DNA from 4 places in the Companilactobacillus paralimentarius genome. Region 2 is predicted to be linked to each of the others. Evidence: predicted binding sites of a transcription regulator. Region 2 holds the regulator's gene; each other region holds the start of a gene.
What was found. Region 2 encodes NrdR, which represses ribonucleotide reductase genes. Its sites were predicted from a motif close to ACACNATATATNGTGT; they were not measured.
Positions count from the first base shown of each region.

Region 1: nrdH (glutaredoxin-like protein NrdH) is a predicted target of NrdR. The motif match lies at 1,717-1,732, and genes of this name have one in related genera.
Region 3: nrdD (anaerobic ribonucleoside-triphosphate reductase) is a predicted target of NrdR. The motif match lies at 1,203-1,218, and genes of this name have one in related genera.
Region 4: nrdJ (ribonucleoside-triphosphate reductase, adenosylcobalamin-dependent) is a predicted target of NrdR. The motif match lies at 1,692-1,707, and genes of this name have one in related genera.

Region 1 is NZ_OY724131.1:55,564-58,784, forward strand. It holds gene nrdE (class 1b ribonucleoside-diphosphate reductase subunit alpha) at 1-1,070, opposite strand, end outside; gene nrdI (class Ib ribonucleoside-diphosphate reductase assembly flavoprotein NrdI) at 1,051-1,425, opposite strand; gene nrdH (glutaredoxin-like protein NrdH) at 1,428-1,658, opposite strand; gene ACI6PB_RS00225 (LVIS_2131 family protein) at 1,929-2,555, shown strand; gene ACI6PB_RS00230 (hypothetical protein) at 2,749-2,958, opposite strand; gene ACI6PB_RS00235 (guanylate kinase) at 3,043-3,221, shown strand, end outside.
Region 2 is NZ_OY724131.1:931,770-934,990, forward strand. It holds gene polA (DNA polymerase I) at 1-106, shown strand, start outside; gene mutM (DNA-formamidopyrimidine glycosylase) at 121-948, shown strand; gene coaE (dephospho-CoA kinase) at 945-1,538, shown strand; gene nrdR (transcriptional regulator NrdR) at 1,560-2,033, shown strand; gene ACI6PB_RS04335 (DnaD domain protein) at 2,051-3,221, shown strand, end outside.
Region 3 is NZ_OY724131.1:2,486,393-2,489,613, reverse strand. It holds gene ACI6PB_RS12275 (ArgE/DapE family deacylase) at 1-69, opposite strand, end outside; gene ACI6PB_RS12270 (pentapeptide repeat-containing protein) at 392-1,027, shown strand; gene nrdD (anaerobic ribonucleoside-triphosphate reductase) at 1,319-3,221, shown strand, end outside.
Region 4 is NZ_OY724131.1:728,479-731,699, forward strand. It holds gene ACI6PB_RS03400 (hypothetical protein) at 1-1,352, shown strand, start outside; gene nrdJ (ribonucleoside-triphosphate reductase, adenosylcobalamin-dependent) at 1,735-3,221, shown strand, end outside.

The DNA.
Region 1 (3,221 bases), 880 kb from region 2:
TGCTGTAACTTACTGATTTCGTCTTCTAGCTCACGAGCTTCAATCTTATATTTTTTGATACGGTCGTCTTTGACCATATTGTCGTATTCTTTAGTAATATCAACATATGAGAAAGGAATGCCGTAAACTTTTTCAACTGAATAAGGGCTAAAGAGATACATGTCTTCGTTGTTACGAACCAATTCGTAATACTTATCAGGCACGATAACACCTAATGAAAGAGTCTTAACACGGACCTTTTCATCAGCATTTTCTTTTTTAGCAGACAGAAAGTCGATGATGTCAGGATGGAAGACGTTCAAATAAACAGCACCAGCACCTTGTCTTTGGCCTAATTGATTACTGTAACTGAAACTGTCCTCCAACAACTTCATAACTGGTAGCACACCAGATGAAGAGTTATCAACGCCTTTAATTGGTGAACCTGATTCACGTAGGTTGGATAATGTTATACCGACACCACCACCGATTCGTGACAATTGAAGGGCACTGTTGATTGTTCTACCAATGCTGTTCATATCATCTGTTACTTGTAATAAGAAACAAGAAACGTATTCTCCACGGCGCTTACGACCAGCATTTAAGAATGAAGGTGTTGCAGGTTGATAACGTTGAGCAATCATTTCAGTGGCTAAACTCTTAGCCAAGGCTTGATCTCCATGGGCATACAAAAGGGCATTAAAAAGAATTCTCATCTCGTAATTTTCAAGATAGAGATCACCATCATTAGTCTTTAGGGCATATTGGTTATAAAACTTATATGCAGCCATAAAAGATTGAAATTGGAAATGTTGATCTAATAAGTAATCATAAAGACTAGCCACGAATTCATGTGGGTATTCGTCGATAACTTCTTTTTCAATAAAATTGTTATCGATTAGATAGTTAATGTGATCCTTGAAGGAAGCAAACTTCTTAGTATTTGGCTCAACATTTTCAGTGAAGAAAGCTTTAACGGCTTCTTTATCCTTGTTAAGCGGAATCTTATCATCTACGGGGATGTTGATTTCATTATTCAATTTAAAATAATGAAGTTTGGTTACATCTAGGTTATTTAATCCCAATTTCATTCACTACTTTCTTAAAGTTTTCGACGTCTTTTTGAGTACCATTGAATTCAAATTCAAAGACAACCGGAACGTCTAATCCATGGGCAATATCTTTTGCGGTGTGGTTATATAAAGTATTGAAGTTACGATTGCCACCACCAGCGACGCCAATACAGTTTTGTGCGTTATCTTTATACTGTAAAAAGTCGATTACAGGATCCATCATGTCGTCATCATAAGCAGGTACGATAAGAATAAATGGCCGACCCATTTGGTAAAAGGGGTCGGCGTCGGTTATTTCATATCCATCTATTCCTAGTTTATTAACGAACCTTCTAGTTTGTCCGGTGATAGAATAATAAGCTATTTTTTTCATGATTAACCTACAAGGTCTTTAAGACTGTCTGGGCGAAAACCGACGATAGGATCGCTGACAGAGTTCATAACGACAGGGACGCTCTTAAAACCTTGTTGTTTTAAAAGGTCTAGGTATTCTGGATCTTGATTGATATTTCTTTCTTCAAAGGAAACGTTGTGCTCCTTTAAGTATCTCTTAGTCATTTTGCATTGCATACAGTTGTTCTTGCTATATACGATTACGTTATTCATAGTGATTAACTCCTTTCAACTTGCTATTCCCAATTAGTATAATCATTTGAAATATTAAACACAATATATAGTATTCGACATAACGGCCAATACACGATATGGCGTGGTTATACTGTCATTATAAAAAATCGACAAACGTATGTGCCCACACAATTTTGACCGTTTTGTATCTCAATTTCAAATATTTTTTCGATTCGTGGTAAAATTAGCGTAATGACTATTATAAAGTTATGAAGTGTTTAAGACAATTAATTTAGTTGGGAGAAAACTATGAGTTCTTGGAATTTTGTGGGAATTATTGCATGGATTATTGTAATTGCACTATTAATCTTTGTTGTATTTAATATTAGAAATCGTCATTTAAAAATTCTTGTTCAACAAAAGAAGAAAATTACTGGAGTAACAATTTTAACAGATCTATTGGAAATTGTTGTCGTCATTTTAGCTGTTAGTGGGATGTTATACACTAGCTTATTTACCAAGGTTGATTTGAATGATAAGGATAACATTGTCGTTAGTTACAAATATAATCCGATGATCGTTCAGACAACGAACGATGGACAAGGCTATTACGTTAAAATTAATAAGCAGGAATCTAGTTCATCAACAGATGTTTATCAATATTGGTTGAATAATTCTAAATATACGGTCTCGAGTCAAAATGCTACTGTCTCGGATGCAACATTACCATTTACTGTTTCTGGATTGCGTTTGAATTGGCCAGTTAAGAAAATTAAGAAACTTGATTCTAAGTATCAGGATGCTTATGTTATAACAATGCAGGCTAAGTATAAGAATAATTTCAGAAATGGTTTAGGCTTAAAGGCCAACCGTTTTGCGATGGAATATCGTGTCTTAAGAGTACCTGCTAGTTCATTTATTAATGTTGAAAAATAAAGAAAACAGTTTGAGATATAACAACTTTATTAATTAAATATGGCAATATGAACGCGGAACATAATATGTCTTTTCCGTTCAAAACAAATAGGAGCAAGTAATCGAGTACGATTACCTGCTCCTATTTTCCTTAATGCTCATAGGCGGAATATGTCATATCCGCTCTTTATTTGAAAAAATTGATATTTTATAATTACTTAGCTTTTTTGATTTTCTTGATACTTACAACAATCTTGTTGTTTAATTCAGTTTTATTAGCATTATCTTTAGGATCATTTTTTACAATTTCCATTAAAGCAGAGTGCTCGTAAATTTTTTCAACTTTGCCTTGGAATGGGTAATCCATATCTTCATCAACGGAGCAGTCGTAAACAGTTCCAACCTTTAAATCTTCTATTTTCATATGTAAAATCTCCTCGGATTAATTACTTAACAGACTAGTATATTAATATAGTAGAAGAAATATTTCAAACATAGGGGTTCTATAATGGATAAAAAAATTATTGTAATTACCGGTGCAAGTGGTACCGGCAAGACTACCATTAGCAAATATTTGAAAAATACTTATCGTATACCAAGTGTCATCACTCACACTACTAGATTACCACGTGACGGCGAAAAAAACGGTATTGATTACTATTTTGAAACGGAAGATTCCTTTTTTAA
Region 2 (3,221 bases):
AACTTTAGAAAAATTAGTTCCAAGTGTAATGGATTCAGCGGTTAAACTGGATGTACCGTTGAAAGTTGAAACGGCTCATGGAAAGACTTGGTACGAAGCTAAATAATAGTAGGTGATAAAATGCCAGAAATGCCAGAAGTAGAGACTGTCAGACGCAGTTTAATTGCTCAAGTGAAGGGTAGAAAGATAACTCATGTTGAGATTCGTTATCCTGATTTGATAACTGGTGATGTGGATCAATTTGTTGAATTTGTTACGGGAGCAACTATCAGTGATGTTGGTCGTCGAGCAAAATTTTTATTGATTCATTTAGATAATGGTTATACAATTATTAGTCATTTGAGAATGGAAGGTAAGTATCGTATTTCAGCTGATCCAAGTGCAATTGATAAGCATTCGCATGCTATCTTTACTTTGGATAATGGTCAAAAGATGATTTATAATGATGTTCGTAAATTCGGTCGTATGCAGTTGTGGAACACTGATGAATTATCAGAAAATAAGTCGCTTAAAAAATTGGGGCCAGAGCCATTATCAACTGAATTTACTTTTCAAAATTTAAAGCCAAGAGTTATGCGTCATCATAAGGATATTAAGACCGTCTTGTTAGATCAAAGTGTTATGAGTGGTCTAGGAAATATTTATGTTGATGAAGTTCTCTGGCAAGTTAAATTGCACCCTGAGACGCCAGCTAATCACCTTAGTGATGAAGATATTCAAAAAATTATTGAGGCTTCTAATCAAGAGATGGATAAGGGAATTGCTGCTGGTGGCTCGTCAATTAGAACCTATGTGGATGCTACAGGCCACAAGGGTAACATGCAAAATAATTTAAAAGTTTATGGAAAAGAAGGAACACCTTGTCCAAGATGCGGTACTGAGATTGTGAAGATCAAGGTCGGAGGTCGTGGTACGCATTTTTGTCCAAAGTGCCAGGTAGTAAAATGAGTAAGATTTATGGTTTGACTGGAGGGATTGCCTCTGGTAAATCAACCGTTTTAAATTTATTTAGACATAATAAATTCATCGTATACGATGCTGATTATGTTGCTCGAGACGTGGTCAAGGTCGGAACCTTAGGTTTAAAACAGATTACCCAACAGTTTGGTGAGCAAGTTTTATTGCCCGATGGAAATCTTAATCGTCGAAAATTAAGTTCGATTGTTTTCAGCGATAGAGATGAGTTAGATAAGTTGGATAAAATAACGAGGCCTTTGATAAAAAAAGAAATTTTACAAACGGTTGCTGAAGTTAAAAGATCAACTGAAAAAACAATCTCCATTTTTGAAATACCATTATTGTTTGAAGGCAATTATCAAAATTACTTTGATGGTGTGATCAGTGTCTATGTCGAGCCGCAAATTCAATTGCATCGATTGATGAGACGAAACGCTTTAAGTAAGGAAGTTGCTTTGGAACAAATCAATTCGCAGATGTCGATGTACGAGAAAAAAGAGCGTGCCGACTTTGTGATTGATAATTCAGAAGATTTAGCACATCTTCAGGATGAGTTTAGTCGGTTAATACCACAACTTTAATTTGGAAAAGAGGCTGGAATTTTGATTTGTCCGCATTGTCATCATGATTCATCAAAAGTTATTGACAGTCGTCCCAGTGATGAAGGACGTGCCATTAGAAGAAGACGTGAGTGTGAATACTGTGGAACACGGTTCACAACGTTTGAAAGATTAGAAAAATCACCATTGTTGGTTATCAAAAAGAATGGCAACAGAGAGGAATTCAGCCGCGAAAAGTTATTACGTGGTTTAGTTCGTGCTGCTGAAAAACGTCCTGTAACGATGGATCAAATGAATAGTATCGTCGATAAAGTAGAAAACGAGATAAGATCAACAGGTGAAAGTGAGGTTCGCTCACAATTAATTGGTGAACACGTCATGAGAATTTTGTCCAAAGTTGATGACGTGACTTATATTCGTTTTGCTAGTGTTTATCGTGAATTTAAGGACATGAATGGATTTATGGAAGAGGTTCAGGAAATGATGTCCAATGGCAAGAAAATTGATAAGAAGTAAGGGGAGTATTGGTGTCCGTGAGTAATTTTGAATCAGATAAATTTACACCTTTAGTCGGTTATTGGTGTTTGCCAAGTGGTCATTTAAATGATGATGATCGTCATGTTTTGACTGACTTATATTTGCCCATTTTAGGTACTGAGGCTTTCAGTTTGTACTTGTTGCTGTGGGAAAAATTGCCTAATAAAGAAGTCGTCACGCAAAGAAAAAGCCATGCTGAATTAATGAGTTTACTTGGTATTGATTTGAAACGATTTTATGAGGCACGGATCAAGACGGAGGCCCTAGGATTAATTAGGACCTATCAAAAGAAAGATAGCTTAGGACCTTACTATATCTATCAACTTTTTGAACCGTTGTCACCAGATGAATTTTTTAAAGACGATTTGATGAGTATTTTCCTTTATGAGCAAGTTGGTGAGAGCAAGTATCATTTATTGGCCGATAAATACACACATTCAGATTTGATCTTGCAAAATTCACATGAGATAACAAAAGACTTTTTGGAAGTTTTCCAATTAAGTAATAGTGATTTGATCAATACGCCAACTGAAGTAAAGAATACCCAAGATAGTTTTGAAATAAATAATACAGACAATAAAAAACCGTCGTTGAATGAAGAAGAGATTCCTCAATTAGATTGGGAACTAATCTCGGATCGGATTCAACAGTTATTCAGAATTCATCCTGATAATCTGCTGGAAAATCAGGAATTAATTTTAAATCTTCATGCATTTTATGGCTTAGATGAGATTACATTGATTGATTTAATTGGTAAAACTTGTGATATCGTCAATAACAAGATCGATCCCGCACGTCTGAAAAAAGCAGTACAAGATCGTTTTGAAAAGAATGCTAATATTTCAGTTAAACAGCAAGCTAATACAGAAACGGAACCAGCTGAGCAAACTGACGGACAATTGAATCGTGCCGATCAATTGTTGTTAAAGCAAGCTCGTTCTTTGCGTCCTGCCGAATTTTTAGCAGCTCAAAAACAAAAGAGCGGTGGTTTTACTGGTACAGTAGAATCTAATGCTTTGAGAAATATGGCAACGAAGACTTATTTGTCTCCGGCGGTATTAAATATTATGGTGTACTATATTTTACAAACTTCACCGACTTTGACTTTGCCATTGATGGAAACGATGGCTAACGATTGGCAACAAAATGATGTTAAAACACCTGAAC
Region 3 (3,221 bases), 1.1 Mb from region 2:
GTTATCCGATTTAATTGCGACTAAATCCTTTAAAACGTCTAAACTTTGTTCCTCAGTAAAGAATTTCATGCTATTTCCCTCCAAATTGTAATTTGCTCAATAATTTTGATATATATTTTCAATATCTTAATTATTTATTGTAACTATAAGCTCATGGTAACAGATGTTTGTGTTGAAAGTTTGAAGAAAAGCCTCAATAATGGGATTTTAAAAATAAATAATTAATTTTAAATTAAATTATTTAATTTATAGTGTTGAGGAGACGGATTCTAAGTTTAAATTACGTAAATTCAATAATATTGGGTGCGAAAGGATTCAAATAGACCGCTTTTTTCTCTAATTTTTTCAAAAGGGATATCTGGTAAGATGCTAGTTGAAAGAGGTGTAGTCGATGATTCAGCCTAAAATTGTAGAAGATTATTTAGAAAAAGGATCTTTTTTTGATATTTATGAAGAGGAAGACTTTTACTTAACCAATCGATTGTTAAAGGGAGAGTTTCTAGAAGATCAGGAAATCAGACATCCTATGATTGAAAAAACAATTTTTGATCATATGACTTTTAGTAATTGCCAGTTTGAAAAAATTGAATTAACTGATGTGATTTTTAAGGGATGCGATCTATCTAATTGCACACTAGATGAGGCTAGTTTGTATCGAGTTGAGTTTCGTAATTGTAAATTAGTTGGAACCAATCTTGATCAGTCGTATTTAAATAATGTTGAATTCAATAATTGTTTGATGGATATGTCGGTTCTTAATCGAATGAATCTGAAAAATGTCAATTTTATTAATACCAGCTTAAAAGATGTTAGTTTTAATGAAAATAAATTGAAGAAGACTATTTTTGATAATTGTGAACTGAATAAAATGAATCTATTGGGAACTGAACTTAAAGGGATTGATTTTAGCAGTTGTCGCTTTGAATCGATTGATATTGATGAATTTTCGGCTAAAGGACTTAAAGTTAATAGTGATCAAGCCAATTTTTTTGCCCGCTATTTTTTAGGATTAGTGATTAAATATTGAAAAAAATTATTATCTATCCTAGAATCGATAAAAGTAACCACTACAACGCTATATATCTAATATAGGAATATTTTATTGAACAAATCCAATCATTTGAGCTGGCAATCATTTTGATTAATGTAACGACGATTTGTGAATAGGCTCAAATGATGATTTCTCAAAATTCGAAATAAGACTACCATATGTTGTACTAATGTGCTATATATCACAACATCTGGTATTTAGTAGTCTTATTTTTTTTGTTATAATTTTGTAAAATGATATCAGTATTTAATAACTAGGGGGAAGAATATGATTACCAAATTGCAAAAATTAGTTTCCATTCCTGTAGAAAAAAGAAGTGGGACAGTGACTAATTTTTATCCCTATAAAATAGAATTTGTTTTGGATCAACTCCAATTGAATTCTCAACAAAAAGATATAGTGATTTCTGAATTAGTCTCTCGCTTTGCTGATTTGAAACTTTTAACAACTACTCAAATTCATGGGCTTATTTTTCGTGTTTTGAATGATAATGACATGGAAGAACAAGCAGAGACGTATGAACGTTATTTTCAAGCGGATCAAGATAAATTTTCACGTGCAACCAATGTTCAATTAAATATTGAGCGTTTATTTAATCGTAATGAGGATGTTGTACATGAGAATGCTAACAAGGATAGTAATATTTTCAATACACAACGTGATCTGGAAGCTGGTGTTGCCAGTCGTGCTATGGGATTAAAAATGTTGCCAGAGTTGGTTGCCAAAGCACATTTACGTGGTGATATTCATTGGCATGATTTGGATTATTCACCAGTTACGCCAGAAACTAATTGCTGTTTGATCGATTTTGATGAAATGCTGAGTAATGGTTTTAAAATTGGAAATGCCTGGGTATCTTCACCACGTTCTATTCAAACTGCAACTGCACAAATGTCTCAAATTATCGCGAATGTAGCCTCACTTCAATACGGTGGATGTTCGGCTAATCGTATTGATCAATTGTTGGCACCGTATGCGGAGATAAATTATCAAAAGCATCTCAAAGATGCGCGTAAATGGATTGCAGAAGATAAGCAAGTTGAATTTGCTCAAGAAAAGACGCGTAAGGATATTTATGATGCTATGCAAGCCTTGGAGTACGAAATCAATACTCTTTATTCATCTCAAGGGCAAACGCCTTTTACGACGATTAATTTTGGTTTGGGAACAAGTTGGATCGAACGTGCTATTCAAAAATCAATTTTGGAAATCAGAATTAAGGGACTAGGTAAGGAACATCGGACAGCCATTTTTCCTAAGTTAACTTTTACTATTAAACGTGGTTTGAATTTGAACCCTGGTGATCCTAATTACGATATCAAAACTTTAGCACTCGAATGTTCAACTAAACGGATGTATCCTGATTTGTTGATGTATGACAAGATCAAAGAAATTACAGGTAGTTTTAAAACTCCAATGGGATGCCGTTCTTTCTTACAAGGTTGGAAGGATGAAAATGGCAAAGAAGTTAATTCAGGTAGAATGAATCTCGGCGTTGTAACGGTTAATTTACCTAGAATTGCTTTAGAATCTCAAGGTAATTCCGATTTATTTTGGGAAATATTTGAGGAAAAAATGCAGATTTGTCATACTGCCCTAGCTTATCGTATCGAACGTACTAAGCAAGCTAAACCAGAGAATGCACCACTATTGTATATGTATGGTGCCTTTGGTAAACGTCTAAAGAAAACTGATAGTATTGATGAGTTATTCAAGAACGAACGTGCAACGGTATCTTTAGGCTATATTGGTTTATATGAGGTATGTACGGCCTTTTTCGGCGATAAGTGGGAGAACAATCAAGCAGCACATGACTTTGCAGAGAAAATTGTTAAAGCCTTACATGATAAATGTTCACAGTGGGCTAAAGAAAGTGGTTATCATTATAGCCTTTATTCCACGCCGGCAGAATCGTTGACTGATACATTTTGTCGCGATGATTTGGAAAAATTTGGGTCTATTCCTAACATAACGGAGAAAGAATATTACACTAATAGTTTCCATTATGATGTACGCAAGCACCCTAATCCATTTGAGAAATTAACTTTTGAAGAAGTCTTTCCTAAATATGCATCGGGTGGATTTATTCATTACTGTGAGTACCCTAATTTACGTCAAAATCCTAAGGCATTAGAAGCAGTCTGGGATTGGGCTTATGATCACGTTGGCT
Region 4 (3,221 bases), 200 kb from region 2:
TGTCGACATTTTATTATGAAAATTACGCCACAGTAAATCGTGCTTTTAACTGGGGTAGTTTGTTGCTGGCTCTGTTATTTGTAGGAGTAGCTGGTTATTTTCTAGTTAAAATTAGTGACCGAAATAAAAAGCTCAATTGGGCACTTCTTTTAGTAATGCTGGGTATTTTCATGATAGTGGCGACGTCCTGGATTTTAGTTGTACCGAAGACGCAATTGAGCGATTTTGGTAATTTTTGGACGCGAGTACCAGGACTTCAACATGGAGCTAAACTTTATCGAACCGATAATGATTATTTTTCGCGTTTTGCTTATCAATCAGGATATATGGTTTATGTATTGGGAGTTGTGAAGATTTTTGGTTATCATATTTTTGCAATTCAATTTTTAAATGTAATTTATCAAGCTCTAATTTTACTTTTCACATATTTGTTAGCCGTGAAAATTTTTGAAAATATTAAAGTGACGCGTTTAGCAGTATTGCTATTGATGAATGACCTTGATTGGTTTGCACTGAATAGTCAAGCCAGTAATCAATACTTAGGTTCACTATGTTATTTATTAACATTCTATTTGATTATGCAAGATAAACTTTGGGCATACATTTTGTCAGGGGTAACTTTGACGATTGGTTGTCTGATTAGACCGATTGGACCAGTAATTGTAGCGGGAATTGTGGTCTTTGCAATACTCTATACAATGTTTGAAAAAAACAAATTCAATTATCGAAAACCTTTGAAAATTTTGTTATCATTGCTGATTTATCTAGCACTATTTTCTTTGGCAGGTTGGGGAATTAAAGCTTCTGGACTCAATGCTTATGGATTGTCTAATTATGATCCTGAATGGAAATTTGTTACCGGATTGAACTATCAATCCAATGGGACTTATTCACCTGATATGGATCGGTTAATTGATGCAAGCAAGCCACGTAAGGTTATGAGTAAGAAGGAAAAAGCGGCTTTGCACCAAGAAATAAATTATTTAAATAAAAATAATAAGTGGTTGAGTTTATTTATCAACAAGGTCGGTGGATTATGGTCGCAACGTACTATGGCTACTAATTTTACAGGTTACAATCAGAATCACTCGGCCAAGACGGTTGATCGAATTGATTATTTAGCTTATGTTGGCTCGATTATTTTAATAATCTTTTCATGGATAGGATCGTTTAGCTTATTCAAAACAAAATTCAGCAATAATATATATTTATTGTTGCTACCAATGTTAGCATTTGCGGCTGCGCAATTGTTGATTGAAGTTCAGGGAAGATATCGGATTGAATTTTTACCAGTCATCGCAATTTTAGCGAGTTTAGGATTGTATCAATTTTTTATTAAAAAAGATGTTTAGAATTAAAAAACTATCTGGTCAAATGGCTGGATAGTTTTTTTTTGTAAAAAAATTTATGGTCTCAATCGCCAATCTGACAGTTAATTGACCAAGTCAAGGGAAAAATTTGAGTCGGACTACTTGAAATTTAGAGCTGACTTTAAATTAAAAAAATCATTGCTAAGCAAACTTGAGAGATATTAGAATAGTAATTGCGACTTTGAATTTTTAATTATGAATTAAAATCCAAATTGGATATTTTTAATTTTGAAATTGCCTAAATATCAATACGCAAAAATATTTCTAAAATGTCAATAGAAATAGTTGAACACTATATATTGTTATCACAAGGAATTAAAGGTACTATATATAGTGTTATTTCAAATGTGTGGAGTGAATATTAATGAATACGATTAATAAAATTATTTTATCAGATGACTTTATCGACGAAGTCAAAAAAACAATTAAACCCCACTGGGGTGAGTTAGGTTGGGTTACTTATAAACGTACTTACGCTCGTTGGATCCCAGAACTTGGACGTACTGAAAATTGGTCAGAAACAGTTAAACGTGTTATCGAAGGAAATATCAATCTTGATCCACGTTTGAAGGATGATTCATTAACCGATGAACAATATGCCGGCTTGGTTAATGAAGCTAAGAGTCTTTATAAATTGGTTTATGGTTTAGCTGCAACACCATCAGGTAGAAACCTTTGGATTTCTGGAACTGAATATCAACATCGCAATGGTGATGCTTTAAACAATTGTTGGTTTGTTGCCATCAGACCACAAAAATATGGCGATAGTCATATCGTACCTTCTTACTTGAAGCAGGATCAATTAGCTGTTTCAATGCCATTCTCATTTATGTTTGATCAATTGATGAAGGGTGGCGGTGTTGGTTTCTCTGTTGTACCAAGCAACATGAAATTGATGCCTGTTGTTGATAACAAAGTTAATTTAACTGTTCTTATTGGCAAAGAGAGCGCCTCATATGATGATTCAATTGCAGCCGGTGCTGTTGACCGCGATGAATGGTTAAAGAGCCATGAGCTTGAAAATACACGTAATTATGAACTTCCTGATACTCGTGAAGGTTGGGTAGTTGGAAATGCTAATATGATCGATGCTCACTTTAACGATACTAATGACGGTTTGAAAGATGTTGTTTTAGATATTACTAAGATTCGTGCTAAAGGTGAAAAGATCAAAGGTTTTGGTGGAACAGCTTCAGGTCCTGTTCCTTTGATTGAAATGTTCTTTGATATCAACGAAGTTTTGAACAATGCCGTTGGTAGAAAATTAACATCCGTTGACTGTACTGATATGGGTAATTTGATTGGTAAGACAGTTGTTGCTGGTAATGTTCGTCGTTCAGCTGAGTTAGCTTTAGGTGGCGCTACTGACGATGACTTTATCACTATGAAACAAGATCAAAAGAAACTTTACCATCACCGTTGGGCTTCAAATAACAGTGTTGCTGTTGATTCGAAGTTCAATAAGTATGCCCCAATTGCTGATTCTATTACTCACAATGGTGAACCAGGAATCGTTAATCTAGAATTATCACGTAACTATGGTCGTGCCATTGATGGGTATCAACCAGGTATCGATGATGGTGTTGAAGGGACTAATCCTTGTGGTGAAATTTCTTTGAGCAATGGCGAACCATGTAACTTATTTGAAGTCTTTCCATTGATTGCTCAAGAACAAGGTTGGTCATTGGAAGAAGCCTTTGAATTAGCAGCTAGATATACCAAACGTGTTACATTTAGCAGTTATGATTGGGAAGTCTCAAGAACTGTAATTCAAAAGAATCGTCGTATCGGAGTTTCAATGTCTGGTATTCAAGACTGGATTTTGACAACCTTCGGTAATCGTGTTGTGAC